DNA from 3 places in the Nocardioides sp. NPDC047086 genome. Region 3 is predicted to be linked to each of the others. Evidence: riboswitches for the same ligand, from Rfam matches in the RefSeq annotation. Region 3 holds a riboswitch; each other region holds the start of a gene.
The links. A riboswitch is a leader RNA that binds a small molecule or an ion and turns the genes downstream of it on or off. The one in region 3 is predicted to bind cobalamin.

Region 1 (8,468 bases), on a different contig from region 3:
CCTACGAGATCGAGGGCGAGCTCGCGCTGATGCGCGAGCACGGGACCGACGTGCTCATCACCAAGGACTCCGGCGGCACCTACACCTGGCCCAAGATGGCCGCGGCCGCCGATCTCGGCGTGAAGGTCGTGGTCGTACGCCGCCCGGCCGGCGCCGACGGCGTCCGCACGGTCGACGACGTCGCCGACGCTGTCTCCTGGGTGCGGAGCCTCGGATGAGGGTGGTCGTCGGGATGTCGGTGACCGACGTCGACCGGCGCCAGGACCTGCTCGGCTGGGCCGCCGAGCTCGACGCGAGCCTGGCGTTCCTGCAGATGGGCGATCCCTCGCTCTCCGCCGAGCTGACTCGCATCGCCGACTCCGGCGCCCGGGCCATCACCCTGGCCGGTGTCAGCCTCGGCCCGCTAGCCCCCGGCCACTCCTGGCTCCGCCGGATCGCGGCGCACTGGTGGCGTGAGCGCGCGGGCGAGCGTCCCACGATCCAGGTGGCGACCGGCCTGGCGACCACGCGCGACGAGCTCGCCGAGGTGTTGACCGAGACCCGGCCGGTCACCGGCACCGAGCCCGGGCTGACCTCGCCCGCGTGGGAGCGGGTCCCCGACCACGTACGCCAGGTCCTGATCTGCCGCGGCCCGCGCTGCACCGCGAAGGGCTCCGAGGAGACCGCGCGGGCCGTGATCCTGAGCGCGATGGAGGCCGGGCTCGGTGACGACGACCTGCTGATCACCCACACCGGCTGCCAGTTCCCGTGCAACCAGGCGCCGGTGCTCAGCGTCCAGCCCGACGACGTCTGGTACGGCCACGTGGAAGCGGCCGCCGCCCGGGTGATCGTGCGTGATCACCTGGCCGACGGCCGTCCGGTGGAGGCCTACCGCCTCCCCCGCTAGCTCACAGGCTGGCGGCCAGGGCCTTGCGCTCCGCGACGGCGCGCTCCGCCGCGTACAGCCTGATCACCAGGCCGGTCAGTGCCACTCCGAGCACGCCCCACATCGTGGCGAGCGTGATCAGCGAGGCGCGACGGAAGAACCACAGCGTGTCGGCCGGGAAGTCCCCGACCTCGTTGACCGTCGTGAACAGCTGTCCGGCGACGACCATCACGACCAGGTAGGCCGCGATCGCGCCGACGACGGCGAGGTAGGTGCCGAACCGTCCGCGCAGCCGCACGGCGGCGTACGTCACGGCCACCGCCGCCACGACCGAGAGGGCCTGGAAGGCGAAGTAGACCGCGGTGCGGACGCCGATGGTGTCGCCGCTGCCGACCGCCGGTGGGGTCGCCGGGTACTTGAGGAACGGCACCAGCGCGACCGCCACGAACCCGATCAGGGTGACGAGCGCCGTCGACTGGCCTGGCGTGAGCCGTCCCAGACGACCCAGCGTCGCGGCAGCGACCAGCCCGACGATGCCGCCGAGCGCGACGCCGACCGCGAGGGTGCCGGTCAGCAGCCCCCAGGTGCTCTGGTTGGTGCGGGAGACCTCGGCGGCCTCCTCACCTCCCTCGGCACCCTCGGCGGCGTGCGAGTGCGAGTGCCCGTCGCCGCCCTCCTCCAGCGCGATGGCAGCACCGACCTGCGGCTCACCGACGGAGTACGCCACCAGGAAGGTGGCGACTCCGGCGAGGAGTCCAGCTAACAGGCCGCGTACGAGAAATGCACGCGGGCTCATCAGTGGCAGGGGTAGCCGAGCAGGTGGCGACCGTCGTGGACCCACTCGTGGACGAGCGTGCCGGACGGGATCGAGACCGCTCCCTGGTCGGCGCTGATGAAGAAGAGCACCAGGAGACCGAGCAGACCGAAGAAGAGCGCCCACGGGGCGAGCTCACGGAGCGGGATGGTGGGAAGGTCGGCGCCGACGACGGGCGCCACAGCGTGCTGCGACATATGTCCTCCTCAGGGATACCTGCGTCCCTGTTCGTTGGGGTTGGACGGACACTCGGGTCTGACTCCACCGCCGCAAGGCGATGTCACAGTAGCGCGACTGTGCCGGAGTTCCACCGGCTTCCTCATGTCCGTTCCGAGCACTATAGCGGGATCTCAGCGGAGCCACTGGTTGCCGTCGAGGTTGGTGAGATCGGTGATGTCGAGCGCTGGTTCGATCCCGGACTCGGGGGCGAGGCCGAAGTGCTCCAGCGAGCTCCGGACCCACTCGGCGGCGTCGATGTTGAGCGGGCCGGATACCCACATCGCGTAGGGCAGGTTCACGAACCTGTTCTCCTTGACGGCGGGAAGGTCACGGGAGGCCGGGTTGGCCTTCAGGACCTTGACCTTCTCCTCGTAGGACTGACCGGGGTAGTCCACGAAGTAGATGATGTCGGGCTTCGCGGCGGCGAATCGCTCCCAGCCGACCTCCGTCCAGGTGTCCTCGACATCAGCGGTCGCGTTGGTCACCTCTGCGGTGTCGAAGATCGCCTGGGGGCCACCGAAGGAGCCGGAGGTGAAGATCGCGTCGGTGCCGGAGTCGAAGAGGAACGCGGTCGGCTCCTTCTCGGGCTTCGGAGCGCTCTCCAGGGCCTCGCGGCGCTGGTCGATGTCGGCCACGACCTCCTTCGCGGTCTGGTCGTGGCCGGTCAGCTCGCCGATGTTGAGCAGGTCGGTACGCAGCGCCGTCCAGGCCTCCATGGTGCCCCGGTCACCGTCCTCCTGCCGGCAGGTCTCACTGAGCAGGTAGGTCTCGATGCCCCGCTCCTGCACCATCTCCGGCACGAGGTTGCGCGACTCGCTGAACCCGTAGCCCCAGCCCGCGAACATCATCTGCGGGTCGAGCGCCAGGACCGTCTCCAGCGTCGGGTGGTCATCACCGACGATCTGGAGCTCGTCGACCCGGTCCTCGGGGTAGGCGAGCTCGAGCAGCTGCTGGTCCCGAGCCAGGCCGGTCACGGCGACGAGCTCCTCGCGGGCACCGACGGCCAGGGCGATGGAGATGATCCCGCCGTCGTAGGCGTACAGCTCGGTGACCGGCTCGTCGACCGTGAGCTTCTCGCCGCAGTTCTCGACGGTGATCGCGCCCTGCCCGGAGGCGCCATCAGCGGCCGTCTCCTCCGCCCCGCAGGCAGTGAGGATCGTGGTGCCGAGCGCGAGCGCGGCGAGGCAGGCGAGTCCGGGGTGACGTACGGGTCTGGTGATGGGATGGGTCATGCCGAGCGGTCCTTCCGGGGATGGATGAGCAGATGGGGCTGGTCCAGATCTGGATGCGGCACCTGGACGGAGCCGACGCCGAAGTGGTGCTCGACCCGGATCGTGTCGAGCACCTCGGCCGGCGGCCCATGGGCCACGACGGTCGCCGGACCGCTGTCCGGCTCGCTGCCCGCCGGCCGCCCGAGGACCGCGAGCCGGTCGAAGGAGCGAAGCGCCAGGTCGAGGTCGTGGATGGTCGCGACCAGCGTCTCGGCCCGCTCGGCGACGGTCCGGAGCAGCCGCAGCTGCCAGGCGACGTCGAGATGGTTGGTGGGTTCGTCCAGCAGCATCACCGGGCACTCCTGCGCGAGGCCGCGGGCCATCACCGCCCGGCGCCGCTCGCCGCCGGAGAGGCGGTCGCACGGATCGTCGATGCGGTCAGCCAGACCGACGGCATCGAGGGCCGCGCGCACGATCTCGCGCTCCCGGGGTCCGCCCCGGGACCACGGCCGGGTGCGTGGCACCCGGCCCAGCGCGACCATCTCACCGACGAGCAGCTCCGCGGAGGCGACCTCTTCCTGGGGGACGTACGCCAGCCGGCGGGCGCGTTCGCGCGAGCTGATCCGGGCGCTCTCACGGAGGTCGCCGGAGTCATCGTCGAGGTAGGCGTGCCCGGCACTCGGCCGCAGCACTCCGGCGAGGATCCGCAGCAGGGTCGACTTTCCCACACCGTTCACGCCCACGATCCCGAGGCGGGTGCCGACGGGCACCTCCAGGTCGACGTCGTGAAGTACGTCGCGCTGGCCCAGCCGGGCTGCGACCCCGCACAGCCGCAGCGCGGGCCGGGGCCCGGGGGCGTTCATCGGTCGCTGCCGAAGCGGTAGCCGCCACGGCCCAGCAGCAGGAGGAACAGCGGCGCCCCGACGACCCCGGTGACCACCCCCAACGGGATCTCCTGCGGGCGCGCCACCAGCCGGGCGAGCACGTCGACCCACAGCAGGAACACCCCACCGCCCAGGGCCGCGACCGGGAGCACCACCCGGTGCCGCGCTCCCACGAGCAGCCGGGCCGCGTGCGGCACGATCAGCCCGACGAACCCGATCCCACCGCTGACCGCGACCAGGACCCCGACGAGCACCGCCAGAGCGACGAAGAGAGTCGTACGCAGCGCCGCGACGTTCACGCCGAGCGCGGAAGCGGTCTCCGGGCCTGCGGCGAGAGCGTCCAGCCAGCGGTGCAGGGCCAGCATCCCGAGACCCAGGACGAGGCTGAGGGCCGCAGGCAGCCACAGCTTCTCCCAGCTGGCGCCGCCGACGCTGCCCAGCATCCAGAACATCACCGAGTCGGCCGCACGGGGATCGTCGCTCATGAAGACCAGGAACGAGGCGATCGCGGAGAGGCCGGAGGAGAGCACGACCCCGGAGAGCACCAACCGGATCGGGGTCAACCCGCCCTGCGCGGTGGCCACCAGCCAGACCAGCATCGCCGAGCCGACCGCTCCGGCCAGCGCGCCGCCGGAGACCGCATAGGTGCCGAGACCGGCCAGCGCACCTGTGGTGATCGCCGCCGTCGCTCCTACCGAGGCACCGGAGCTGATCCCGAGCAGGAACGGGTCGGCGAGCGGGTTGCGGACCAGCGTCTGCATGCCGGCACCGGCGACGGCCAGGCCCGCGCCCACCGCGAGCGCCATCAGGGCTCTCGGCACGCGCAGCTCCCACACGATCACGTCCCACCTCCCCGGCACCTCACCGCGGAGCCGGTCGGCGACGGTCGCGACGATCTCGCCGACAGGGATCCGCTCGGAGCCGAAGGCCACGGACACGACAGCGCTGAGCGCCGAGGCGAGCAGCAGCCCGACGACCAGCGGCACGAACGGCACCCGTCGTCTCCCGGCTCGGGCAGGGCGTGAAATCAGGGTCGGGGTCTCACGGCTCGGCGTCAGCACGCAGGTCGGCCTCTCAGGTCCTCTGGACCCTGGTCGCGAGGGCCATGACGAACATCTGAGCCGACAGGTTTTCGGACTCGGGTTCAACCGGCGACGCTGCCTTCCCAGGGAGTCGGTCCCCAGTGGCTACCTAGCGTCGCCGTCGCCCTCACCGCTGCGCGCCAGTCCCGGATTCACACCGGAGTTCCCTGGCATCCATCAGGATGCGTTCGACTCGGCGCAGAGGCTAGCACGCCCCCTCGGCGCACGTCTCGACCACTTTGCCGACGACACGACGAAGCACAACATCTAGGAAGTTGCATTGGTGTAATTCCCGCATATAGTGGTCCTCGCAGCTGGTTCTCCCTCCTCGGCAACGGGGCGGGAGAGGCAAGAGGGAACCCGGTGTGAGTCCGGGACTGCCCCGCAGCGGTGAGTGGGAACGACCGCCGTCACGAAGCACTGGGAGCAAGCCGGCTCCTGGGAAGCGACGGCCACTAGGACCGAGCACGATGACGCCCACGAGTCCGAAGACCTGCCAGTGCCCACCTCATGGTGGGGTCCGCGACCTCGAGGGAAGGTCAGGGGATCGAGCGCGTACGACGCCGTCCTCTCCTGCCCCGGCACGGATGCATGAGACATCCGAGCGGGCCGCGGGGCCCGCGGGCAAAGGGGGGCTGATGAGATGATCGACACCGAGGGTCTACCGATCCGCACCGAGAAGTCGGCGTACGTCTTCGACTATCCGATGGCCGAGGACCTGGCCAAGAAGCAGCGCAGCATCTTCTGGACGGCCGAGGAGATCCCGGTCGAGAACGACAAGCAGGACTTCCTGGTCAACATGACCGACGCCGAGCAGGCCGCGGTCAAGACGACGCTGAAGCTCTTCACCATCTACGAGCTGATCCTCGGTGGCGAGGTGTGGGGCGACCGGCTCTTCCACGCGTTCCCGCGGCCCGAGATCCAGATGATGACCAACGCCTTCTCCTTCGCCGAGCTGAACATGCACGCGCCGTTCTACGCGAAGCTCAACAAGGTCTTGATGATCGACACCGAGGAGTTCTACGACTCCTACAAGAACGACCCGGTGCTGGCCGAGCGGATCGCCTTCGTGTGGGACGCGATCGCCGATGAGGACCTGCTCTACGCGCTGAGCGTCTTCACGCTGATGGAGAACTGCGTCCTCTACTCCAACTTCGCCTTCCTCAAGCACTTCCAGTCCGGCGGCAAGAACCTGCTGCAGAACGTGATCAGCGGGATCAACTTCTCCGCCCGCGACGAGAACCTGCACGCCACCGGCGGCGCCTGGCTCTTCAACACCACCCTGGAGGAGTACGCCGCCACCGTCCCCGCCGACAAGTTCGAGGCCGAGCGGGATGATCTCTTCGCCCGTGTCCGGAGCGTGGCCGAGCACCTCTACGTCCACGAGGCCCGGATCGTCGAGATGCTCTTCGCCCACGGTCCGATCGCCGGCATCGACCAGGCCGACCTGGAGGCGTTCGTGAAGTCCCGGGTCGACATGACGCTGCAGAACATGCGGATGGAGCCGCTGTTCGACGTCGAGGTCAACCCGATCGCCGAGTGGTTCTACAACGGCATCAACGGCACCCAGTTCCACGACTTCTTCCAGGTCACCGGCAACGAATACAACCGCAACATCGGCGAGACGGAGTTCAGCTTCTAATGGGCAGCAACAGCAACTGGGAGGCGCTCTCCACCGAGCGCAAGGCACTGCAGGCCGAGGGCACCGTGCCGGCCTTCATGACCACGGCGGGCTACGCCATGTTCAAGGCGAAGTACACCGTCGCGGACCAGAGCGTCCGGGAGCGCTACGAGACCATCGCCGCCACCGCCGGCGACCTCGCCGACGAGATGTACCCGCGCGAGGACGGCGTCTCGTGGACCGAGCGGTTCTTCGAGGCGATCTGGAAGGGCTGGCTCTCCCCGTCGACGCCGGTGCTGTCCAACCTCGGCACCGACCGCGGTCTGCCGGTCTCGTGCGAGGGCTCGTACGTCGAGGACTCGGTCTGGGGCTTCTACGAGACCCTCAAGGAGGCGGCGATCCTCTCCCAGAACGGGTTCGGGACCTCGGCGTACCTCGGCGACGTCCGGCCTCGCGGCGCGAAGTTCAGCGACAACGGCAAGGCCAACGGCGTGGTGCCGGTCTTCTGCAACTTCGTGGAGATGACCAACCAGATCAGCCAGGGCGCCACCCGCCGCGGCTCCTGGGCGGGCTACCTGCCGGTGGACCACCCCGACTTCTACGAGCTCGCCGACCTGATCTTCCGCGAGCCCGCCAACAAGAACATCGGCTGGATCTTCAGCCAGGCCTTCATCGACCGGATGCTGGCCGGGGACCGCGACGCGCTCGAGCGCTACCAGCGGGTGCTGAAGATCCGGGTGGTGCTCGGCAAGGGCTACATCTGGAAGGTCGACACCGTCAACGCGGCCCAGACCGAGTCGTACCGGGCCAACGGGCTGGAGAACAAGGCCTCCAACCTGTGCTCGGAGATCACCCTGTTCAGCGACGAGGACCACTCCTACACCTGCGTGCTCTCCTCGCTGAACCTCTCGACCTATGACGAGTGGAAGGACCAGGACACGGCGTACGTCGCGACCGTCTTCCTCGACGCGGTCGCCGAGGCGTTCCTGCGCAAGGCCCGCACCATCCGGGGTCTGGAGCGGGCGGTGCGCTACACCGAGAAGGCCCGCAGCCTGGGGCTCGGTGTGATGGGCTACCACGACTACCTGCAGAAGCAGCGGGTGCCGTTCGAGTCCGACAAGGCGGCGGCGCTCAACAAGGACATCTTCGAGCGGATCTCCTCGCATGCCGACGCCGCGTCGCGGTGGATGGGCTCGGTCGCGGGCATCCCGGAGTGGTGCGTCGGACGGCGCAATTCCCACCTGATGGCGATCGCGCCGACGATGAGCACCGCGGTGATCGTCGGCGGCACGAGCCAGGGCATCGAGCCGTACGTCGCCAACGTCTGGAACCAGACCACCTCGGCCGGCGAGATGCCGCGGGCCAACCAGAACCTCGTCGAGGTGATGCAGGAGCGTGGCGTCTACGACCAGGCACACATCTCCGACATCATCGACAACGGCGGCTCGGTCCAGCACGTCGACTGGCTCGATGAGCACGAGAAGGACGTCTTCAAGACCGGCTACGAGATCGACCAGGAGATCCTGCTCGCCCGGGCCTCCGACCGGCAGGGCTACATCGACCAGGCCCAGTCGCTCAACCTGTTCTTCCAGGCCGACGCGACCCCGCAGTACATCAGCAAGATCCACAAGCTCGCGCTGCTCGACCCGAACATCAAGAGCCTGTACTACCTGCGCTCGCGGGCCGGGATCCAGGCCAGCAAGCAGTCCACTTCGACCACTTCCACCACAGGGGCATGACCATGAACGAGAACCCGACCACCACCGACGCCA
Region 2 (11,204 bases), on a different contig from region 3:
CGCGGACGAGCCGCCAGCCGATCATCAGCGCGGGGATGATGATGACCAGGGTCGCGACCGTCCAGGTGCCGATCGGGTAGTCGAAGCCCATCAGGACGAGCACGGTGGCGAGGAACACGAGCGTGGCGTAGCCGGTCCACGGTGATCCCCACAGCCGGAAGTCGGGCCGGTACATCAGGCCCTTCTTCCACCGCCGGTAGAGCTGGATCTGGCAGATCACGATGGTCGCCCAGGACGCGATGATGCCGAGCGCCGACATGTTCAGCACGATCTCGAACGCCTGGCCCGGCACGATCGCGTTGAGGCCGACACCGAGGAGCGTGATGCTGCCGGTGAGCAGGATCCCGCCGAACGGCACCCCGTTCCTCGACATCCGGGCGGTGAAGGTGGGCGCGCTCCCGCTCATCGCCATCGACCGCAGGATGCGCCCGGTGGAGTAGAGGCCGGCGTTGAGCGAGGAGAGTGCCGCGGTCAGAACGACGAGGTTCATGATCGTGCCGGAGTTCGCGATCCCCAGCTGGTCGAAGAACGTCACGAACGGGCTCTCGTCGGCCCGGTAGGACGTGTAGGGCAGCAGCAGTGCCAGCAGCACCAGCGAGCCCACGTAGAACACCGCGATGCGCGCGATGACGGAGTTGATCGCCCGGGGCATGATCTTCGCCGGCTCGGCGGTCTCGCCGGCGGCGGTGCCGACGAGCTCGACCGCTGCGTACGCGAAGACGACGCCCGAGATGACGATGACCAGCGGCAGCACGCCGACGGGGAACAGCCCGCCGTTGTCGATGACCATGCCGATGCCGGTCTCCTGGCCGTTGAGGTCCTCGCCGCCGGCGAGCACGATCATCCCGAGCACGAGGAAGGCCAGCAGCGCGACCACCTTGATGAGCGCCGCCCAGAACTCCAGCTCGCCGAAGAGCTTGACCGAGATCAGGTTCATCGAGAGCACGACCGCGAGCGCGACGAGCGCGATCACCCATTGCGGGACGACCTCGAAGGTGCCCCAGAAGTGCATGTACGTCGCGATCGCGGTGACGTCGACGATGGAGGTCATCGCCCAGTTCAGGAAGTACATCCAGCCGGCGGCGAACGCGGCCGGCTCGCCCAGGAACTCGCGCGCGTAGGAGACGAACGATCCCGACGAGGGCCGGTGCAGCACGAGCTCGCCGAGCGCGCGCAGGATGAGGAAGACGAACACTCCGCACAGGGCGTAGACGAGGAAGAGGCCCGGCCCGGCCTCGTGGAGGCGGCCGCCTGCCCCCAGGAACAGCCCGGTGCCGATGGCGCCGCCGATCGCGATCATCTGCAGCTGCCGCGGGCTGAGGCTCTTGTGGTAGCCCTCGTCCTCGTCCGTCAGGCCGCTGGCCTGGCTGCCGGTCTGGTCGTCGGTGTCGGTCATCGGCTCGCTCCCGGTCCGGAGTGCGGTGGCTCGGGCACGTCCTTGAACAGCAGCCATCCGCCGACCACGGCGACGACCGCCGCTGCGGCGTAGCCGAGCAGCGACCACCAGCCGAGGTGCAGGTACGCCGTCACCCCGACGATCGCCAACGCGAGGAACACCATCGTCATGCCGATGATCGGCGTCCGTGGCCTGTACGGATCCCGTGCCAATGCGATCACCTCACCTGCGGAGCCCCCGATGGCCCCGCTCCGGGGACCAATTAGAGCGCATCGAGCGTGTTCTCGCGGTGACCGGACGTCGCCCGGCGTTTCCGTTCCACCGAACGGCAAATAACAGTAAGGTCGCCTTACAGTTAACCCCCATGAAGGAGCGTTCGATGCGTAGCTCGAGGATCCGCACCATCCGCACCACACTCACGGCGACCGCCGCTCTGGCTCTCGTCCTGGTCGCCCCGCTGGCCGCGCCGGCCGCGGTGCCCGACACCCAGGCCGGCGGTGCAACCCGGGCCGGAGAGGTCGAGGCCGCTGCCCTCACCTGGTCCGACGAGTTCGACGGGCCCGCCGGCAGCGCCCCCAACGGCGCCAACTGGAACTTCGAGACCGGCGGCGGGGGCTGGGGCAACAACGAGCTGCAGACCTACACCGACTCCCGCGACAACTCCGCGCTCGACGGCAACGGCAACCTGGTCATCACCGCCCGGCAGAGCGGGAGCGGCTATACCTCGGCCCGGCTCACCACCAAGGGCAAGGTGCAGCCGAAGTTCGGGCGCCTGGAGGCGCGGATCCAGATCCCGCGCGGCCAGGGGATCTGGCCGGCGTTCTGGATGCTGGGCGGCCAGTTCCCGAACACGCCGTGGCCGAACGCCGGTGAGATCGACATCATGGAGAACGTCGGCTACGAGCCCCATCTGGTCCACGGAACCCTGCACGGTCCGGGATACTCCGGCGGCAACGGCATCACCGGTCAGTACATGCACCCGCAGGGCTGGTCCTTCGCCGACACCTTCCACACCTTCGCCATCGACTGGCAGCCCGGCTCGATCACCTGGTCCGTCGACGGCGTCGCCTACCAGACCTTCACCACGGCCAACACCGGAGCCAACCCCTGGGTCTTCGACCAGCCGTTCTTCTTCATCCTCAACGTCGCGGTCGGCGGCAACTGGCCCGGAAACCCCGACGGCACGACCCAGTTCCCGCAGAGCATGGTCGTGGACTACGTACGCGTCTACGACTCCCAGCTCTGAGCGAACCGGTTCCGTTCAGGAGCCGGACCAGTTGAGCGACAGCACGGCCTGCTCCTCGGAGGCGTCGAGAACCTTCGCGGTCATGCCCTTGAGGTAGTAGGCCTTGCTGTCGCCGACCGGAATGATCGTGGCCAGGCCGCCGGTGCTCGAGTTCCCCGCTGCCGAGAGCGTCAGCCCTACGCCGGTCGGGCTCACGTCGGTGACGGTGAGCCGTTCCCAGCCGCCGGTGTCCAGGCCCGGGGTGCCTTCCCAGGCGAGGTCCGGGTCGAGCTCGATCTCGGTGCCCTTCTCGACGAGTACCTCGCAGGTGGCGTCGGAGCATTCGTCGTACGCCGCTCAGTCCGTCGCGCTGAAGCCGCCGCCGCCCGACGAGTCGCGGTCGGCGTTGCCTCCGTTGTCATCGCTGCCGCCGCACGCGGTCGTGAAGAGCGCGACGGTGACCAGCGCAGCGGCGATACCGGTTGTCTTCACGGGTTCTCCGTCCGAGAAACGGTGTTCGGCTCACTGAACCAGAAGTTTGCTCTCGTACTTGCCGGAGCGGTCCGATAGCAGGCCGCTTCGGCCCGGCTATCCATCACGCCGGGCCGAGGAAACGGATGACGACGCCGTCGTCGTGGTGCACCCGGGCCCGCACGCCGTAGACCTCGGAGATGAGGGTCTCGGTGAGCACCTGTGCGGGCGGGCCGCCGGCCACGACGCGGCCTTCCGAGAGCACGAAGACCTGGTCGCAGTAGGTGGCGGCGAGGTTGAGGTCGTGCAGTGCGACGAGGCAGGTCGTGGGCATCCGGCGGACCAGTGCGAGCAGGGCGAGCTGGTGACGTACGTCGAGGTGGTTGGTCGGCTCGTCCAGGAGCAGGATCTCCGGCTCCTGGGCGAGCGCTCGCGCGATCTGCGTACGTTGCCGCTCGCCGCCCGACAGGGTCGAGAAGCGCTGGTCGAGGCGGTCGGCGATGCCGGCGTGGGCGGCGGCCTCCTCGATGACTGTTCGGTCCTCGGCGCTGTCGGGTGCCCAGGCCGGGCGGTGGGGGACCCGGCCGAGGGCGACGACGTCGCGGACGCGGAGGTCCTGGCTGGTCGCCGGCTCCTGCTCCACGACCGCCAGCCGCCGTGCGAGGCGGCGCCGGGACATGCCGGTGAGCGGGCGGCCGTCGAGGCTTACGTCTCCGGAGGACGGCGGCCGGAGCCCGGCGAGGATGCGGATCAGTGAGGACTTCCCGGACCCGTTGGGGCCGAGCAGCCCGACGGTGGTGCCGTCCTCGACCCGGAGGGACACGTCGTCGACGACGATCCGGCCACGGGGTGCCCAGCGGACCCGGCCGGCCTCGAGCGCCGTCATCGGCGTGCCCTCATCAGCACCAGCGCGAAGGCCGGCACCCCGACCAGCGCGGTGGCCACCCCGACCGGGAGCTCTTCGGGGTCGATCACCGTCCGGGCCGCGGTGTCGACCCAGATCAGGAAGATCGCGCCGAGCAGCGCGGTGGCCGGGAGCAGCAGCCGGTGTCCGACTCCGACCAGCGCGCGAGCCAGGTGCGGCAGCACCAGTCCGACGAAGCCGATCGCCCCGGACGTGGAGACGATGACGGCCGTCATCAGTGCCGTGAGCACGAGGAGTACGACCCGGATGCGGGTGACGTCGACGCCGAGCGAGGCCGCCGCGTCGTTGCCGAACGCGAACGCGTCCAGCCATCCGGCGCCCGCGACACAGCAGAGCAGCCCGCCGAGCACGATCACCCCGCAGACGAGCACGTCGGTCCAACTCGCCGAGGAGAGCGACCCGAGCAGCCAGAAGAGCACCCCGCGCGTCTGCTCGGCGTCGGCCGCGGTGAACACGATGAACGAGGTGAGCGCGGAGAAGAGCTGGGTGGCGGCGATGCCGGCGAGCACGAGCCGGTCGGTGGTGCCGCCGGCGAGCGAGGCGAGCAGCAGCACCAGCGCGAACGAGACGAGCGCGCCCGCGAACGCCCCGGTCGAGAGGCCGATCGCGCCCGACCCGATGCCGAGCACGACGACCGCGACCGCCCCGGTGGAGGCACCCGAGGAGATGCCGAGCACGAACGGGTCGGCGAGCGGGTTACGCAGCAGCGACTGCAGGATCACCCCGCAGATGGCCAGCCCAGCCCCGCAGATCCCGGCCAGCAACGTACGCGGCAGCCGCAGGTCCCACACGATGCTCTGCTGCAGCAGAGTGAGGTCGGAGGAGCCGAGGCCCACCCGGTCGGCGACCACGCCGTAGACATCGGCGACGCCCAGGTCCGAGGGCCCGACGGTGATGGCACCTGCGACCGAGGCCAGCACCGCCAGGGGAGCGACGCACAGCAGGACCCCGGCGACCCCGATCGCCGAGCCGTCACCCCCGTCGCCCGAGCCGTCACCCCCGTCGCCCGAGCCGTCACGTACGTCGGCCGAGCCGTCACGGCCGTGCCAGGTCGGCCGACCGGGCTGACGCCTCGGCCGACGGGGGTGACGCTTCGGCCGGTCGGGGAGGCGTACCGACATCAGCGGAGGCCGAGGTCGGCGAGCTGGTCGGCGGTGTTCTCCACCGCGTAGACCGTGCGGATCGAGGGGTTGAGCTCGGCGCCGGAGAGGGTCACGAAGCGGTCGTTCTTCACCGCGTCCATCTGCGCGGTCACCGGGTTGCTCTTCAGGTAGTCGATCTTCGCGCGGGCGGTCTCGGCGGTCTGGCTCTTGCGGGTCAGGTCGCCGAGGACGATGACGTCGGGGTTGCGCTCGGCGACGGTCTCCCAGTTGATCTGCGGCCACTCGTCGGTGGTGTCGTCGAAGACGTTCTCGATGCCGAGGGTGCGGCCGATGATCCCCGGGCCGCCGCAGCAGCCGGCCAGGTAGGGCGACTCGGAGTTGGCGAACCAGTACATCGCGCTCACCTCGTCGTCGGGCGCCTTGCTCTCGGCGGCCTCGAGGCGGCGCGTCAGGTCGGCGACGAGCTCCTCGCCCCGTTCGGGGACGCCGAAGATCCGCGCCAGGTCGGTGATCTCCTGGAGGATCGTGTCGATCTCGAGCACATCGTGGCGGGTGCCGTCGTCGTCGCCCTCGTTGTCCTTGAGGCACTCGGCGGGGGAGAGGTAGGAGCCCACGCCGAGCTTCTCCAGGTCCTCGGGCGTGGTCACCCCGCCCTCACCCAGCGTGCTGATGAAGGAGGCGGTGACGAAGTCGGGCTCGGCCTCCAGGACGCGCTCGTAGGAGGGCGCGTTCTCGGCGAGCCGGGGCACGTCCTCGTTGTCGGCGGCGAGCGAGTCGAGCACCGGGTCGGTCCAGTTGGCGGTGCCGGCCATCTTGTCGGCGAGGCCGAGCGAGAGCAGGATCTCGGTGGTGCCCTGGTTGAGCGAGACGACACGCTCGGGCGGTGCCTCGAGGGTGATCTCACGCCCGCAGTTGGTCAGGGTGAGCGGGAAGCCCGCGGCCTCGGTGGCCGCCCGGTCTGCGCCGGCGGGCTGGTCGGCGGAGCAGCCGGCGAGCGCGGAGCCGAGCATCAGGACGGTGCTCGCGGTGAACGTTCGGGCCAGGAAGGGTCGGATGGTGCGGGACAGGTGCACGTCGGTCCTCGAGCAGGTCGCGGGCTGGTGCGCGTCGCCCGTGCTGACCGGCAGCGGTCTGCTGCAGGGCCAGCAGGTCTTCGGACTCGGGATCGACCGGAGCGAGACGCCTTCCCAGGCCCGAGGGCCCAGTGGCACAGTGTCCCGTCCGTCACCCACACCGCTGCGCGTCAGTCCCGGACTCTCACCGGGTTCCCGTGCCGGGACTACGTCCCGAGCGGCTGGCCACACGACCGTAGCAGGCGACCGTGCGCGGGCGGGGTACGACCTCAGCCCTCGCGATGGGCGCTCAGCCCGTCCTCCCCGGGCGCGACCGAAGCGTGGAGCCTGATCGTGTGGTCGTAGTGCTCCTCGGCCATCGGCCGGTAGCCGATCCGCGGCTCCGTCATCACACCCTCGAGACGTACGCTCAGGTCGGCCTCGACGCGCGCGACGGCCTGGGCGTCGATGGTGTCGGCGTCGGTGATCAGGTGCGGTCGGAGCGGGTCCATCCCGGTGTACCAGAACGTGCCGTGCAGCAGCGGCCACAGGACGTCCTCGATGTCTCCGCTGATCCCGCGCGGCCCGAGGGTCGCGGCCCGGTCACCGGCGGTGACCACGGTCAGCGCGCGCTTGCCGACCAGGCCGCCCTTGCCGTACTTGAGCGGCTTGCCGGTCTCCGGGTCCGGTACGTCGAAGGCGAACCCCGACTCGAAGACCCGGTCGATCCAGCCCTTGAGGATGGCCGGCACCGAATACCACCACAGCGGGAACTGCACGACCAGCAGATCGGCCTCCCGCAGCCGCTCCTGGTGGCGGCGTACGTCGGCCTGGCCCTGCTCCACCAGAAGTGGATTGAAACCTTCTCGATAGAGGTCGATCTCGTCGACGCTCCAGCCCGCCGCGCCGAGCGCGTTCACGCCGATCTCGCGCAGCCGTCCGTTGAGTGATGACGCGTGCGGATGTGCCCATACCCAGAGTGCGTGCATGGGGTCCTGAACGCCGTCTGACGCGGTGGGATTCCCGCCTGGATGCGGACGGGCGTCGAAGCGGTCTGAGGACAAAGTCCGGATCTCGCTCAAATTAGCGGCCTCAGAGTGTTGACGTATGTGATTGCCATCACTAGCGTAAACCAGACTTGAAACCTTTCAATTCGAGGAGTTGCCCATGCCGGACACACCCGCCGCACTGGAGCTGCGGGACGTGGCCAAGTCGTTCGGCCCCGTACGCGCCCTCCGCTCCGGAAGCCTCCGGGTCGAGGCCGGATCCATCCACGCGCTCGTGGGGGAGAACGGAGCCGGGAAGTCGACCCTGGTCAAGATCGTCGCCGGGCTCTACCGCCGCGACGCCGGCGACTACCTGCTGGCCGGGGAACAGGTCGACTTCCGCAACACTGCCGACGCCAAGCAGGCCGGGGTCGCGGTCATCTACCAGGAGCCGACCCTCTTCCCCGACCTCTCGGTCACCGAGAACATCTTCATGGGACGTCAGCCGACCAATCGCTGGGGCAGGATCGACCGCGCCGCGATGCGCACCGAGGTCGTCGAGCTCTTCGCCAGGCTCGGAGTCCCGATCGAGCCCGACCGTCCCACCGAGGGCCTCTCGATCGCCGACCAGCAGCTGATCGAGATCGCCAAGGCGCTCTCGCTCGACGCCAAGGTCCTGATCATGGACGAGCCGACCGCCGCCCTCTCGGGCAACGAGGTCGACCGGCTGATGAGCGTGGCGCGCACGTTGCGCGACCAGGGCTGCGCCGTGGTCTTCATCTCCCACCGCTTCGACGAGGTCTTCGCGCTCTGCGACACCATCACGGTGATGCGCGACGGCGGCTACATCTCCACCGACCCCATCTCGGCGGTCACCGAGGACCAGATCGTCCAGCGGCTCGTCGGGCGCGAGGTCTCCGACCTCTACCCGAAGCTCGAGGCCACCGTCGGCAAGCCGCTGCTCGAGGTCAAGGGCCTCACCCGCACCGGCCTCTTCCAGGACATCAGCCTCACCGTCCGGGAAGGCGAGATCGTCGGCCTGGCCGGCCTCGTCGGAGCCGGACGGAGCGAGGTCGCCCAGGCGATCTTCGGCGTCGACCCCTACGAGAGCGGCGAGGTCACCCTCGAGGGTCGCCAGGTCCCCGCGGGTGACCCGAGACGGGCGATCGAGATGGGCCTGGCGTTCGTCCCCGAGGACCGTCGCCAGCACGGCCTCGTCCTGGACGCGCCGATCTCGCGCAACATCACGCTCCCGACGAGCGGCCGGCTCGCCCGCACCGGGCTGATCAGCACCGGCATCGAGAACCGCTCGGCCGCCGACTGGGCCGCCCGGCTCGAGGTCAAGGCCGCGACGCTCGACACCCTGGCCGGCACGCTCTCGGGCGGCAACCAGCAGAAGGTCGTCCTGGCCAAGTGGCTCTCGACCCGGCCCAAGGTGCTGATCATCGACGAGCCGACCCGAGGCATCGACGTCGGCACCAAGTCCGAGGTCCACCGCCTGCTCTCGACCCTCGCGCAGCAGGGTCTCGGGATCCTGATGATCTCCTCCGAGCTCCCCGAGGTGCTCGGTATGGCCGACCGGGTGATCGTCCTCAGCGAGGGCCACCAGACGGCCGAGCTGAGCCGCGAGGACGCGACTCCCGAGGCCGTCATGCGCGCGGCGACGGCCCACCACTCCACCACCCTGAACGTCAGCGAGGCATCATGACCACCACGCTCGACGCGCCCGCCCCGGCCGCGCCGCAGCCACGTCACCGAGCAGCCGGCCGGCTGACCTGGCTCCTGAAGCAGCGCGAGACGGGCATCGCCGTCGCCTTCATCGCGCTGCTCGTCGTGACCACGGCGGTGAACCCCAACTTCCTGTTCAGCACGGACGGCTGGCGCGACCTCACCCTGACCCCCGCGATCCTCGTCTGCCTGGCGATCGGCCAGGCGATGGTGATCATCACCCGCAACGTCGACCTCAGCGTCGGCTCGACCCTCGGTCTCACGGCCTACCTGGCCGGGCGTCTCTTCCTCGACACCGGGCTCCCGGTGATCCTGGTCGTCCTGATCGCCGTCGCCGCGGGCGCCGTGCTCGGCCTGATCAACGGGGCGCTGGTCGCCTTCGCCAAGGTGCCGGCGCTGGTCATCACCCTCGGCACGCTCTACGTCTACCGCGGGATCATGCTCGAGTGGGCCGGCAGCGACCGGATCAACGCCTCCGACATCCCGCCCGGGCTGCTCGACTTCGGCACCGGATCGTTCCTCTTCATCCCCAACCTCGCCTGGATCTCGTTCGCGCTGCTGGCCGTGGCCATCTACCTGATGCGCTCCACCCGCGTCGGCCGCGAGTTCTACGCGATCGGCTCCGACCCCGACGCCGCCACCCTCTACGGGCTGCGTGACAAGCGCCGGGTCCTGCAGGCGTTCGCCACCTCGGGCGCGCTCGCCGGCCTTGCCGGGATCCTGTACGTCTCCCGCTACGGCACCATCAGCTCCGGTGTCGGCCAGGGCATCGAGCTCGAGGCCGTCGGCGCCGCGGTCGTGGGTGGCGTGGCCATCTTCGGCGGCAGCGGCACGGTCCTCGGGGCGGCCCTGGGGGCGTACCTCCTCACCACCATCAACCGGGCGCTCCCGGTCCTGGGCATCCCCGACTTCTGGCAGCAGGCCGTCGTCGGTGCGCTGATCATCGGCGCGATCGTCCTGGACCGCTACTTCGCCCGCCGTCAGCACGACAAGCTCCTCGCGGAGAGGGAAGAATCATGAGTCTGCTTGCCTCTGAGAAGACGCCGACGAGGACGTACGCAGCGCACGCCAAGCCGTGGTGGCAGCGCACCCTGATGACCAGGGACTCGGCGATCATCGCCCTGCTCGTGGTCGTGTGGACGTACGCCTCGATCGCGATCCTCAACTTCTCCGACCCGATCACGGTCTACTTCCTGGTCCTCGACATCACGCCGATCCTGCTGATCGCGCTGCCGATGACGCTGATCATCATCACCGGCGAGATCGACCTCTCGGTCGCGAGCGTCGTCGGGCTCTCCAGCGTCCTGTTCGGGGTGCTGCACCGTGAGGGCGTCCCGATGGTCGCCGCGATGGTGCTCGCCCTGCTCGCCTGCGCCGTCGCGGGAGCCCTCAACGGGGTGCTCGTCACCCGCTACGGGCTGCCTTCGCTGGCCGTCACGATCGGCACCATGGCGCTCTTCCGCGGCATCGCGGTCGGCGCGCTCGGCACCACCGCGATCACCGACTGGCCCGACGCCTGGGGCGACCTCGTCCAGGCCCGGATCGGCGACTCCCAGATCCCGATGATGACGATCCCGCTGGTCGTCCTGATCCTGATCTTCGCCGTGGTCCTGCACTTCACGCCCTTCGGGCGCGGCATCTTCGCCGCCGGTCTCAGCAAGGACGCGGCCCGCTTCTCCGGCGTCAACGTCGACCGTACGAAGCTGATCCTGTTCACGCTCAGCGGGCTGGTCTCGGGGCTGGCGGGCATCTACTTCACGCTGCGCTACGGGAGCGCACGCGGCGACAACGCCACCGGGATGGAGCTCCAGGTCATCGCGGCCGTGCTGCTCGGTGGGGTGTCCATCTTCGGTGGCCGCGGCGCGATCCCCGGGGTCATCGCCGGCGTCGTCCTGATCGGGGCCATCGGCAGCGCGCTGCGCCTGGACGGCCTCAGCGCCAACCTCATCCAGATCATCACCGGCGTACTCCTCATCGCAGCGGTCATCGCGGCCAGCGTCCTCGGCTGGACCGGTCGCATCGTCGGCACCTATCGCCGGCAACAGAGCTCGGACGAACCATCCTCGAAGAACTCAAAGAAATCGGAGTGAGAGACATGACCAGCAAGTTCCGACGCGCCGGCGGTGCCGTCGCCATCGTTGCGGCCCTCGGCCTCGCCCTGTCCGCCTGCGGTGGCGGGAGCGGCAGCGGCAGCGATGGCGGGGATGGCGGCGACACCAGCAGCATCACCTTCATCCCGAAGAATCTCGGCAACCCCTACTTCGACGCCTCCGACACAGGTGGCAAGAAGGCCGCCGAGGAGATCGGCACCGAGTGGA
Region 3 (11,204 bases):
GAGCTGACCCGGATCTCGGTCGAGTCCGTCGACGCCATCGGCACCTTCCGCGGCTGGGCCCCTCAGCGCACGGTGGTGCAGTGGTCCTACAGCGCGCCTTTTACTAGACGATGACACCTGGTGAATCCACCTAGTTCACAAGGTGTCATCGTCTAGTAAAAGCTCCGCATCTCATGCGAGGACGATGCGCTTCAGCTCTGATCGAAGAGGATGTACTTCTTCACCCGCCGATTCTGACGGACTACCCGAACTTCTCCTCGTGGACCACCGTCGAGAGCGGTGAGCGGTGGCGCCAGCCGAAGCGCTCCAGGTCCGGGGTGTCGGGAAGGTCGGCCACAGGGCCGACGCAGAGCCAGGCGACAGGACGTACGCCCTCGGGCATCCCGACCAGGTCGCGCAGGAACTCCTCGCGGTAGAAGCTGACCCAGCCGACGCCGAGGCCCTCGGCGGTGGCGGCGAGCCAGAGGTTCTGGATGGCGCAGACGACCGAGTAGAGGCCCGCGTCGGCGATGGCATGGCGGCCGAGGACGTTGGGGCCGCCGCGGGTCGGGTCGTAGCCGACCACGATGCCCAGCCCGGACTCGCGGATGCCCTCGATCTTGATCCGGGAGAAGGTCTCGGCCCGCTCGCCGGACAGGGTGGCGGCGAAGGTCTCCCGTTCGCTCGCGACGTGGGCGTGGAAGCGGTCGAGGCGGTCGGCGTCGCGTACGAGCACGAAGTCCCACGGCTGCGACATCCCGACGCTCGGGGCGGCGTGGGCTGCCGAGAGGACCCGCTCGAGGACGTCGGGTGGGATCGGCTCGCCGGTGAACTCCGCGCGGGTGTCGCGGCGGCGGTTGATCGCGTCATAGAGGTCCATCAGGCGCAGAGCTCCATCAGGCACGCACCCGAGCGGCGTCGTAGAGGAACGACTCACCCCCGTCGCGGGCCAGCGCGGGCCCGGCGAGGATGACGGCCGCCTGCCGCAGCCCCGCGTCCTCGACCGCGTCGGCGATCGTCGCCACCGTTCCACGCAGCACCCGCTCCGCGGGCTGGCTGGCACGGTAGACGACCACGACCGGGCACTCCGGGCCGTAGTAGGGCAACAGCTCGGCCATCAGCTCGCGGGTGCGCCGGATCGCCAGGTGGAGCACGAGCGTGGCGCCGGTCGCGGCGTACGCGGCGAGGGACTCCCCCTCCGGCATGGCCGTCGACCGTGCCTGGGTCCGGGTGAGGACGACCGACTGCGCCACCAGCGGAACGGTCAGCTCCCGCCCCACCAGCGCGGCCGCGGCCGCATAGGCGGGCACCCCGGGGGTCACGTCCCACGGCACCTCGGCCGCATCGAGCCGCCGTGTCTGCTCCGCGACCGCCGAGTAGACCGAGGGGTCGCCGGAGACGAGGCGTACGACCTGCTTGCCCCCACGATGGGCGGCGACGATCTCGCCGACGATCTGGTCCAGATCGAGCTTCTGGGTGTCGACCAGCTGGGCCTCGGGGCTGCAGTGCCCCAGCACCTCGGGGTCGAGGTAGGTGCCGGGATAGAGCACCACGTCGGCGGCCGCGAGCATCCTCGTCGCGCGTACGGTCAGCAGGTCGGCGGCGCCGGGCCCGGCTCCTACGAAGTGGACGGTCATCGGACATACCTCGGCGTCCAGACCTGCCCCGCCGCGGTCGCCCGCGTCGAGCTCGCCCCCACGATGACCAGGCACTTCATGTCGATGGAGGCCGCGTCGAGATCACCGAGCGTGGTCACCGTCAGCGACTCCTCGGCCCGCCCGACGTCGCGGCCGACGACCACGACGGTGTCGGGCTTGCGCTGCTCGAGGAGTACGTCACGAGCCAGTCCGATCTGCTCGGTGCGCGAGCGGGAGGCGGGGTTGTAGATGGCCAGCACCAGGTCGGCGGCGGCGACCGCGCGCAGCCGGTCCTCGACGACGGACCACGGCTTGAGCCGGTCGGAGAGAGACATCACCGCGAAGTCGGCACCGACCGGCGCGCCCGCACGCGCGGCCACAGCCTGGACGGCGCTGACCCCGGGCAGCACCCGGACGCGTACGCCCGCGTAGGCCGGGTCCTCGGCGGCCTCGAACACCGCGGAGGCCATCCCGAAGACACCGGCGTCACCGCCGGAGACGACGGCGACCCGCTCCCCCGCAAGCGCCAGGTCCAGGGCGTGCCGAGCCCGGTCGACCTCGACCGTGTTGCCCGACGCATGCCGCTGCATCCCGGCGCGCTGCGGCACCCGGTTGACGTAGGGCGCGTAGCCGACGACGTGTCCGACCTCGGCCAGCGCGGCCGAGACCTCGGGCGTCAGCCACCCGTCGGGCCCCGGCCCCAGCCCGACGACGAGCACCTCCCCGCCACCGCCACCGCTGGTTGAGCCGCGAGCGCCAGCGAGCGTGTCGAAACCAACACGGTCCCCCGACGCGCTCGATTCGACCGTGTTGGTCTCGACACGGAGTCGCTCGTTCCTCACGACTCCGGCTCGACCGACGGGGGTGGAGGCTCGACCAGCGTGCGGCGCGGGGGCGGTGTCGCCGGGGACGACGATGAGCGAGAAGTAGGGAACCGAGGCTGGGTCCACGTCCGCCACCGGCAGCCAGCGCTCCTCGGGCTGCGAGGCCCGCTCGACGTACCAGGCACCCTCGAGCCGCCCAGCGGCCTCGAGCGCGGAACGAACCGCCGGGAAGGTCCGGCCGAGCTTCATGATGATGGCGGCCTCGGTGTCGGCCAGCCGACGGGCGAGCTCGGGCTCGGGCAGCGTGCCCGGCAGCACCGTGAGGACGTCGGTCTGACGCACCAGCGGCGTCGAGACGGCGGCGGTGGCGGCGGCGAAGGCGGGGACGCCCGGCACGACGGAGGTCTCGTAGACCTCCTTGAACCGGTCGTGGAGGTACATCGAGGAGCCGTAGAAGAGCGGGTCGCCCTCGGCGAGCAGGACCACGTCACGGCCGGCGTTGAGATGGGCCGAGAGCCGCACCGCGCAGGACTCGTAGAACTCCGCCATCGCCCCGACGTACCCGCCCGGGTGGGTTGTGGTCCCCGTCGTGACCGGGTAGCGCAGCTCCTCCTCCACCGCACCGGCCGGGATCAGCGAGGACGCGATCCGGCGGGCGTGGGACTGCTTGCGCACCCCGGCGTGGTAGGCGATCACCGGCGCCGCGCCGATCAGCCGGGCGGCCTTGAGGGTGATCAGCTCGGGGTCGCCCGGGCCGATGCCGACGACGGTGAAGCTCCCACGGATCGGAGTGCTCATTCCTGCTCCTGGGCGAGTGCGTTGAGTGCGGAGGAGGTCATCGCGGAGCCGCCACGGCGGCCCCGGACGGTGACGAAGGGGATGTCGATCCCGTGGTCGGCGGCGAACGAGGCGAGCGCCTCCTTGGACTCGGCGGCGCCGATGAAGCCGACCGGGCAGCCGACGATCGCGGCCGGCCGGGGGCCGCCGTCGAGGATCATCTCGAGCAGGTGGAACAGCGCCGTCGGGGCGTTGCCGATGGCGACCACGGCCCCCTCCAGGTAGGGCTCCCACAGCGACAGCGCGGCGGCGGTGCGGGTCGTCCCCCAGGCCCGGGCCAGCGCCGGGACCCGGTCGTCGCCGAGCATGCAGAGCACCTCGTTCTCGCGCGGGAGCCGGCTGCGGGTGACCCCGGTGGCGACCATCGTCGCGTCGCACAGGATCGGCGCCCCGGCCTCCAGCGCGCCTCGCGCGGCCTTCACCAGGCCGGGGTGGATGACCAGGTCGGAGGCGAGGTCGACCTGGCCGCTGCCGTGGATCATCCGCACCGCGAGCCGCTCGGCGTCGGCCGGCACCGCGGAAAGGTCGGCCTCGCGCCGGATGGTCGCGAAGGAGTCGACGTAGATCGCCGGCCCCTGGTCGATGTAGTCGTAGCGACGGGTCGGGCGTGCCTTCGGCGACGGCACGAGTACGCCGCGCCACGGTGTCACCACGAGCGCCGGGCCCCGCTCCGCCAGCGCCTCGACGGCCGCCCGGTCCAAGGCTCCGTCGACGGCGGCGACGTGCTCACCCCCGGGCACCTCGCCGAACCCGAGCTCCTCGGCCGCAGCCGGCACCCGAGCATCGGCCGCCACCGGCTCGACGAGCGGGCCGTCGAGCTCGGTGACGTGCCAGGCCGCCGACGGCCCCGAGCCGCGTACGTCCAGGAAGCGGGAGGCGAGCGCGACCAGCCGGGGCGCGGCCTCGGCGAGCGGCACGACCGGCCCCCACGAGTCACCGACGCGCAGCTGACCCTCGGCCGCCGAGAGCGCCACCAGCCCGAGGTCGCACGCCCGCGAGACCAGGTCGCCGCGACCGTCGTCGAGCACGAAGAGGAACCGCCCCGGCAGCGCGGCCAGCTGCGGCGAGGCGCACAGCAGCCGGTCCAGCGACGCCGCGACGCCACGCAGGTCGGCCCGTCCCCCGGCGAGCCCGGTCTGCGGGGAGACCATCACGTTGCGTACGAGCTCGTGGGTCTGCGCCGGCACCAGGCCGGTCGCCTTCAGCGCGGTGAGCACCTCACCGGGCAGGTTGTCTCCAGAGCGGGCACCGTCGACGGCGGGCAGGCCGCGCACCTGCAGGTTGGCGCGACCGGTGAGGTGGATCCGCCCGTCGCCGTAGGTCTCCGCCACGGAGATCAGGGAGAGCAGCGCGGCGGACGAGACGGACCCGCCGATCAGGCGCAGCCGCACCAGCAGGCCGTCCTCGGCCGCCCACGGACGACCGACTCCGGGGCATCGGTCGGTTCGGACTCGCGACATCGGGACACCTGCTCTGCGTCATGTGCCCTTGCGCGGGGCACGTGGTGACCTGGCGGCGGGCGCCGCCAGAGCCAGCAGGTCTTCGGACTCGGAATCGATCGGTGCGGGACGCCTTCCCGGAGCCAGGCTCCAGTGGCTGCCCTCGCCGGAGAGAGGGCGTGTTCCGCCCGTCATCCTCACCGCTGCGCGTCAGTCCCGGACTCTCACCGGGTTCCCTGACCCCATCAGGCATGGAGTACGACTGGCAGGGCGAGACTACCCACTTGCGGACACGGCACCGAATTGCTCACCCCGCGGCCACGGTTTGTGCCAGTGTTCGCCTACTCGGAACCTCCCACCCGTCTTTCCACAGATGGAGTCCCCCGTGACCGGCTCGGCTCGGCGTCAACTGCTCGTGCTCGCGACCATCTCGGCGCTCGCGCTCGGCCCGACGGCCTGCGCCACGGCCTCGGAGGAGAGGGTCTCGATCGGCCTGGTGGTGCCCACCTCCGGCGTCTACGCGTCGATCGGCACCGACATGTCCCGGGGCTTCGACCTCTACCTCGAGCAGCACGACGGGAAGCTCGGCGGCCGGCTGATCGACGTCGTTGAGGCCGACGAGGGCGACCGGGTCGAGACCGGCCTCGCCGCGGTGCGCCGGCTGATCGAGGACGAGGAGGTCCACGCGGTCGTCGGGCTGGTGGGCTCGGAGACGGCGCTGGCGGCCAAGGACGTCGCGAAGAACAGCGAGACGCCGCTGATCGTCACCGGCGCCGGTGCCGACGACCTCGCCGACGGATCCGACTACCTGTGGCGTACGTCCTCGACCAACGCGGGCGTGGGCAGCGCGCTCGGGAAGGCGGTCGCCCAGGGGACAGACCGGGGCTCGGCGTACGTCATCGGCTCCGACGACGCGACCGGTCACGAGTTCTCCGACAGCTTCATGATCTCCCTCGAGGCGTCCGGCAGCAACGTGGCAGGTCAGAGCTACACCGCGGCGGGCGAGACCGAGGAGTGGTCGGGGCTCTTCGACAAGGTGAAGGAGTCGGGCGCGGACGCGATCTTCGCCGCCTATGCCGGGAAGGAGGCGGAGGCGTTCGTGAAGCAGTACCGCGAGTCCGGGCTGGCCAGGAGCACCCGGCTCTACGGCCCGGGCTTCCTCACCGAGGGCGACGTGCTGTCCGCGCTAGGCGGCGCCGCATCCGGTGTGCGGACCGCGCTGCACTACAGCGACGCGATGGACTCGCTGATGAACGACGCTTTCGTGAAGGACTACCGCAAGGCGTACGACTCCACCCCGACGGTCTACTCGGTGCAGGCCTACGACGCCGCGGCCGCGCTCGACAAGGCGCTCGGCCTCTCCGACGACGTCGACCGCAACGAGATCGCCGACTCCCTCGGGTCGGTCGGCACCATCGTCAGCCCCCGCGGGAACTGGTCCTTCGACCCCAACCACAACCCCGAACAGCCCTACTTCCTGCGGGTCGTCAAGGGCACTCCCGACGGCCCCCGCAACGTGGTGCTGCGGGAGATCGCCTCAGCGGGCAGCTGAGTCCGACCGCAGCTCGGCCCGGGTGAGGGCCAGCTCCTCGCGTACGGCGGTGAGGTCCTCGCGCAGCGAGGTGAGGACGGCCATCATCTCGGCGTCGGACTCCTCCTCGTGCTCGGCGAGGGACTCGACGCTCTCCATGCCGGAGACGACCACGGCGAGGAAGAGGTTGAGGACCGCGAAGGTCATCACCAGGATGAAGACCACGAAGAAGATCCAGGCGGAGGGGTCCTCGGCCATCACCTCGCGGGCGATGTCGGGCCAGGCCTCCCCGGTCATGGTCTGGAACAGCGTGAACGCACTGGTGCCGAGGTCGCCGAAGTACTCCGGCGCGATCGAGCCGTAGAGGTTGGTCGAGATGACCACCGCGACGTACATCATCAGCACCAGCAGCCCCGCGACCGCGCCCATCCCCGGCACCGCGTTGATCAGGCCGTCGACGACGCGACGCATGGAAGGGACCGAGTTGACCAGGCGCAGCACGCGCAGGATCCGCAGCGCCCGCAGCACCGACATCGGTCCGGTCGCCGGCACCAGCGCGATCGCGACGATCACGGTGTCGAAGATGTTCCACGGGTCGAGGAAGAACCTGGGGCCGTACGCCGCCAGCCGCAGCACCAGCTCGACGACGAAGACCCCGAGGAGCACGCTGTCGAGCAGCGCCAGCTCGTGGGCGAGGTGTTCGGGGACCATCGTCTCGACACCGAGGACCACCGCGTTGAGGATGATCACCCCGATGATGATCTTCTGGAACGTGTCGTTGTCGACCAGCGCACGCACCCGGCCGCGCACTGTGGTGATGCTCGAACCCATGTTCGCTTCGTCCTCCTGTTGACCCGTGACAGCGGCCGGAGCCTATCGGCCGGATCACCCCGTCCTCACCGCTCCCCCGCTGGTCGAGCCGCCGGAGCCACTAGGCGAAGGCGTGTCGAGACCAACACAGTCCCCCTGTCGCGCTCGACGGGACCGTGTTGGTCTCGAGCCGACGGGGGGAATCGGCTCGGCCAGCGGGGGTTCAGGTTGTGGCGAGGTGGAGCGCGAGGCCCAGGCCGGCGAGGCCGACCAGCCAGCGCAGCGGGCGCTCGGGGGCGACCCGGACGATCGCCGGTCCCAGGAAGCCGCCGATCACGGCACCCGCTCCGAGGGCGATCGCGGCCGGCCAGCTCACGGGGGCGAAGAAGACGTACGCGATCGCGGCGGTGCCGTTGGCCACGCCGGTGGCGACGTTCTTGACCGCGTTGGTGATCGCCAGGGCCTCGGTACGCTCGAGCACGAGGACGGCCAGCGCGATGATCCCGACGCCGGCGCCGAAGTAGCCGCCGTAGATGCCGAGCACGAACACGACGGCGCCCCAGCCGAACCCTCGGGCCAGCGTACGTCGCTCCTCGCCGTCCGGTCGTGGGCCCTGCCGTGGCGGCCGCGCGGCTGCGCGGGCGGCCGCCCAGGCCCGGATCCGGTCGCGGAGCAGCAGGAGCACCGCCCCGGCTCCGACCAGCCAGGGCACCACCGTCTCGAACGCCTCGGCCGGCGTGGTGAGCAGCAGGGCCGCGCCCAGCCCGCCGCCGAGGAAGGAGGCCAGGGCCAGCCAGGCGATCCTTCTGCCCTGGCCGCGCAGCTCGCGCCGTGAACCGGCGACGGTGCCGCCGGTGACGCCGAACATGGCCACCGTGTTGGTGACGTTGGCGACGACCGGCGGCAGCCCCGCGGCCAACAGGGAGGGGTAGCTGACCAGCGAGGCCAAGCCGGCCACCGAGCCGGTCAGTCCCGCACCGATGCCGGCGAGCAGGAGCCAGCCGAGCTCGGCGCTCACTCGGCGCTCACCGGGCGGTCATCGGACCAGGCACGGGCGCTTGGGGTCGAAGGTCCACTCCGGCACCAGGTACTGCATGGCGACGCCGTCGTCGCGTACGCCGAGCCCGTGCTCGAGGTAGAGCTCGTGCGCGGCCGCGACCCGGTCGCGGTCGAGCCGGATCCCGAGCCCCGGTGCGGTCGACACGGCGACGGCGCCGTCGCGGATCTCCAGCGGCGACTCGGTCAGGCCCTGGCCGTCCTGCCAGATCCAGTGGGTGTCCAGCGCGGTGATCTCCCCCGGTGCGGCGGCGCCGACGTGGGTGAACATGGCCAGCGAGACGTCGAAGTGGTTGTTGGAGTGGGAGCCCCAGGTCAGCCCGAAGTCGTGGCACATCTGGGCGACGCGGACCGAGCCGGACATGGTCCAGAAGTGCGGGTCCGCGAGGGGGATGTCGACGGCGTTGGTACGGATCGCGTGCGCCATCTGGCGCCAGTCGGTGGCGATCATGTTGGTCGCGGTGCGCAGCCCGGTGGCGCGCTTGAACTCGGCCATGATCTCGCGGCCCGAGTAGCCGCCCTCGGCACCGCAGGGATCCTCGGCGTACGCGAGCATGTCGTCCTTGCCTCCGAGCAGCCGGACGGCGTCGGCGAGCAGCCAGCCGCCGTTGGGGTCCAGGGTGATCCGGGCGTCGGGGAAACGCTCGTGGAGGGCGGTCACCGCGGCGACCTCCTCCTCACCGGCGAGGACACCGCCCTTGAGCTTGAAGTCGTGGAAGCCGTAGCGGGCCTGGGCGGCCTCGGCGAGACGTACGACCGCCTCGGGGGTCAGCGCGACCTCCCGCCGGACGCGGTCCCATTCATCGGTGGCGCCCGCCTCCCGCAGGTAGGGCAGGTCGGTCTTGTCGGGGTCGCCGACGTAGAAGAGGTAGCCGAGCATCGGCACGCTGTCGCGCTGCTGGCCGTCACCGAGCAGCTCGGCGACCGGCACACCCTGGGCCTGACCGGCGAGATCGAGGAGCGCGGACTCCAGCGCGGTGACGGCGTGGACGGTCGTACGCAGGTCGAAGGTCTGGGCTCCGCGGCCGCCGGCGTCGCGGTCGGCGAACGTGTCCGAGACCTGGCGAAGCAGGCTGCGGTAGCGGGTGACCGGCTGCCCCACGAGCAGCTCGGCGGCCTCTTCGATGGTGCGACGGATCGGCTCGCCGCCGGGGACCTCGCCGACACCCTCGCGGCCCTCGGAGTCGGTGAGGATCGCGATGTTGCGGGTGAAGAACGGCGCGTGCGCGCCGCTGAGGTTGAGCAGCATCGAGTCGTGGCCGGCGACCGGGACGACCTCGACCTTTGCGATGGTCGTGGTGCTCATGGCAGCTGCAGCTCTCCGTCGATCCGGCGGGCGAGGTGCCACGGGTTGTCGTCGCGGACGGCCTCCGGGAGGAGCGCGGCAGGTACGTCCTGGTAGGCGACCGGCCGCTGGAAGCGCTCGATCGCGAGGCTGCCGACCGAGGTGGAGCGGGAGTCGGAGGTGGCCGGGAACGGACCGCCGTGGACCATCGCGTGGCCGACCTCGACGCCCGTGGGCCAGCCGTTGAAGAGGATCCGGCCCGCCTTGAGCTCGAGGGCGGAGACGACCTGGGCGGCAGCCTCGTTGTCGGTGTCGGTGGCGTGGACCGTCGCGGTGAGCTGGCCCTCGAGGGAGTCCAGGCTGGGCAGCAGGTCCCCGACGGTGTCGTAGCGGACCACGACGCCGGAGGCGCCGAAGACCTCGTCGGTCACACCGGCGAGACGGGCGGCCTCGACGATCTGGGGCGCGGGGGCGTCGGTGTCGCCCGCGGTGCCCTCACCGACGACGGTCACACCGTCGGTGGCCCGGAGCTTCTCGGTGCCCGCCTCGTAGGCCCGGGCGATCCCGGTCGTGAGCATGGTCGCGCCGATGGCCTCGGCGGTGGCCCGCCCGGCAGCGGCCAGGAAGGCGTCTCCCGCCTCGCTCCTCGGGAGGAAGAGCAGCCCGGGGTTGGTGCAGAACTGTCCGGAGCCGAGGGTCAGCGAGCCGACGTACGCCGTGGCGAGCGCCTCGACGTCACCCTCGAGCGCCCCGGGGAGGACGACGACAGGGTTGATCGAGGACATCTCGGCGTAGACCGGGATGGGTTCGGGCCGGGCCGCGGCGGCCGCGGCGATCGCCAGCCCGCCACCGCGGGAGCCGGTGAAGCCGACAGCCTTGATCCGCGGGTCGACCACGAGGGCCTGGCCGAGCTCGATGCCGCCCTTGACGCCGGTGTCGAGGAGGAAGGAGAAGGTGCCGGCGTGCAGCCCCGCCTTCTCGACGGCGCGGGTGATCGCCTGCGCGACCAGGTAGCCGGTGAGCGGGTGCGCCGGGTGGCCCTTGACGACCACGGGGCAGCCCGCGGCCAGCGCCGAGGCGGTGTCGCCGCCGGCGGTGGAGAAGGCGAGCGGGAAGTTGCTGGCACCGAACACCGCCACCGGGCCCAGCGCGATCTGACGCTGACGGATGTCGGCCCGCGGCAGCGGGGTCCGGTCCGGGAGGGCCGGGTCGATGCGTACGCCCAGGTGGTCGCCGCGTCGCACGACGCCGGCGAACATCCGGAGCTGGCCGGTGGTGCGGCCGACCTCGCCGCTGATCCGGCCCTCGGGCAGGTGCGACTCGGCGACGGCGGCCTCGACGATCTCGGCGCGGGCCGCCTCGATCTCGGCGGCGACGGCATCGAGGAAGTCCGCCCGGGCCTCGGGGGAGGTGGCGCGGTAGCCGGCGAAGGCCTCGGCTGCGGCGCTGGTGGCGGCGGTGACGTCGGGCTGCTCGGAGTCGGCTCCGGCGATGATCGAGCGGTAGCTCATGTTCCCTTCCTATCGGGTCGGTCTCTCAGGGGCAGATCGGCGTCAGGAGATCCGGGCGATCAGCTCGCGCAGCTCGTCGATCTCGTCCTCGCGCAGGTCGGTCAGCGGCGGGCGGACCGGGCCGGCGGGCCGGCCGATCGCGGCCAGGCCACCCTTGACGATCGACACGGCGTAGCCGGCCGTACGGTCGCGGATGTCGAGGTAGGGGATCACGAACTCGTTGAGACGACGGTAGACCTCGTCACGGTCCTGGGCGCGTACGGCCTCGTAGAACTCGATCGCCCACCTCGGCGCG

Region 1: it holds a riboswitch for cobalamin, as region 3 does, so the genes downstream of both, ABZ796_RS27305 (ribonucleotide-diphosphate reductase subunit beta) here and ABZ796_RS26645 (nitrite reductase) in region 3, are expected to answer to the same signal.
Region 2: it holds a riboswitch for cobalamin, as region 3 does, so the genes downstream of both, ABZ796_RS06570 (ABC transporter substrate-binding protein) here and ABZ796_RS26645 (nitrite reductase) in region 3, are expected to answer to the same signal.

What each region holds. Positions count from the first base shown of each region.
Region 1 covers NZ_JBEYUV010000073.1:199-8,666, reverse strand. The annotation lists gene ABZ796_RS27340 (cobalt-precorrin-6A reductase) at 1-218, shown strand, start outside; gene ABZ796_RS27335 ((2Fe-2S) ferredoxin domain-containing protein) at 215-886, shown strand; gene ABZ796_RS27330 (CbtA family protein) at 888-1,661, opposite strand; gene ABZ796_RS27325 (CbtB-domain containing protein) at 1,661-1,876, opposite strand; gene ABZ796_RS27320 (ABC transporter substrate-binding protein) at 2,030-3,130, opposite strand; gene ABZ796_RS27315 (ABC transporter ATP-binding protein) at 3,127-3,972, opposite strand; gene ABZ796_RS27310 (iron ABC transporter permease) at 3,969-4,988, opposite strand; cobalamin riboswitch at 5,099-5,283, opposite strand; cobalamin riboswitch at 5,374-5,591, shown strand; gene ABZ796_RS27305 (ribonucleotide-diphosphate reductase subunit beta) at 5,719-6,717, shown strand; gene ABZ796_RS27300 (ribonucleotide reductase N-terminal alpha domain-containing protein) at 6,717-8,435, shown strand; gene ABZ796_RS27295 (hypothetical protein) at 8,432-8,468, shown strand, end outside.
Region 2 covers NZ_JBEYUV010000006.1:30,756-41,959, reverse strand. The annotation lists gene ABZ796_RS06605 (amino acid permease) at 1-1,396, opposite strand, end outside; gene ABZ796_RS06600 (hypothetical protein) at 1,393-1,617, opposite strand; gene ABZ796_RS06595 (glycoside hydrolase family 16 protein) at 1,776-2,642, shown strand; gene ABZ796_RS06590 (hypothetical protein) at 2,658-2,837, opposite strand; gene ABZ796_RS06585 (hypothetical protein) at 2,979-3,113, opposite strand; gene ABZ796_RS06580 (ABC transporter ATP-binding protein) at 3,217-3,978, opposite strand; gene ABZ796_RS06575 (iron chelate uptake ABC transporter family permease subunit) at 3,975-5,138, opposite strand; gene ABZ796_RS06570 (ABC transporter substrate-binding protein) at 5,138-6,193, opposite strand; cobalamin riboswitch at 6,247-6,434, opposite strand; gene ABZ796_RS06565 (NAD(P)H-dependent oxidoreductase) at 6,463-7,161, opposite strand; gene ABZ796_RS06560 (sugar ABC transporter ATP-binding protein) at 7,340-8,866, shown strand; gene ABZ796_RS06555 (ABC transporter permease) at 8,863-9,906, shown strand; gene ABZ796_RS06550 (ABC transporter permease) at 9,903-10,976, shown strand; gene rhaS (rhamnose ABC transporter substrate-binding protein) at 10,982-11,204, shown strand, end outside.
Region 3 covers NZ_JBEYUV010000063.1:5,699-16,902, forward strand. The annotation lists gene cbiE (precorrin-6y C5,15-methyltransferase (decarboxylating) subunit CbiE) at 1-114, shown strand, start outside; gene bluB (5,6-dimethylbenzimidazole synthase) at 242-883, opposite strand; gene cobM (precorrin-4 C(11)-methyltransferase) at 876-1,616, opposite strand; gene cobJ (precorrin-3B C(17)-methyltransferase) at 1,613-3,238, opposite strand; gene ABZ796_RS26640 (precorrin-8X methylmutase) at 3,235-3,903, opposite strand; partial or broken gene ABZ796_RS26645 (nitrite reductase) at 4,546-4,737, opposite strand; cobalamin riboswitch at 4,793-4,998, opposite strand; gene ABZ796_RS26650 (ABC transporter substrate-binding protein) at 5,102-6,268, shown strand; gene ABZ796_RS26655 (ion transporter) at 6,254-7,078, opposite strand; gene ABZ796_RS26660 (sulfite exporter TauE/SafE family protein) at 7,281-8,075, opposite strand; gene ABZ796_RS26665 (enolase C-terminal domain-like protein) at 8,094-9,419, opposite strand; gene ABZ796_RS26670 (aldehyde dehydrogenase (NADP(+))) at 9,416-10,909, opposite strand; gene kdgD (5-dehydro-4-deoxyglucarate dehydratase) at 10,952-11,204, opposite strand, start outside.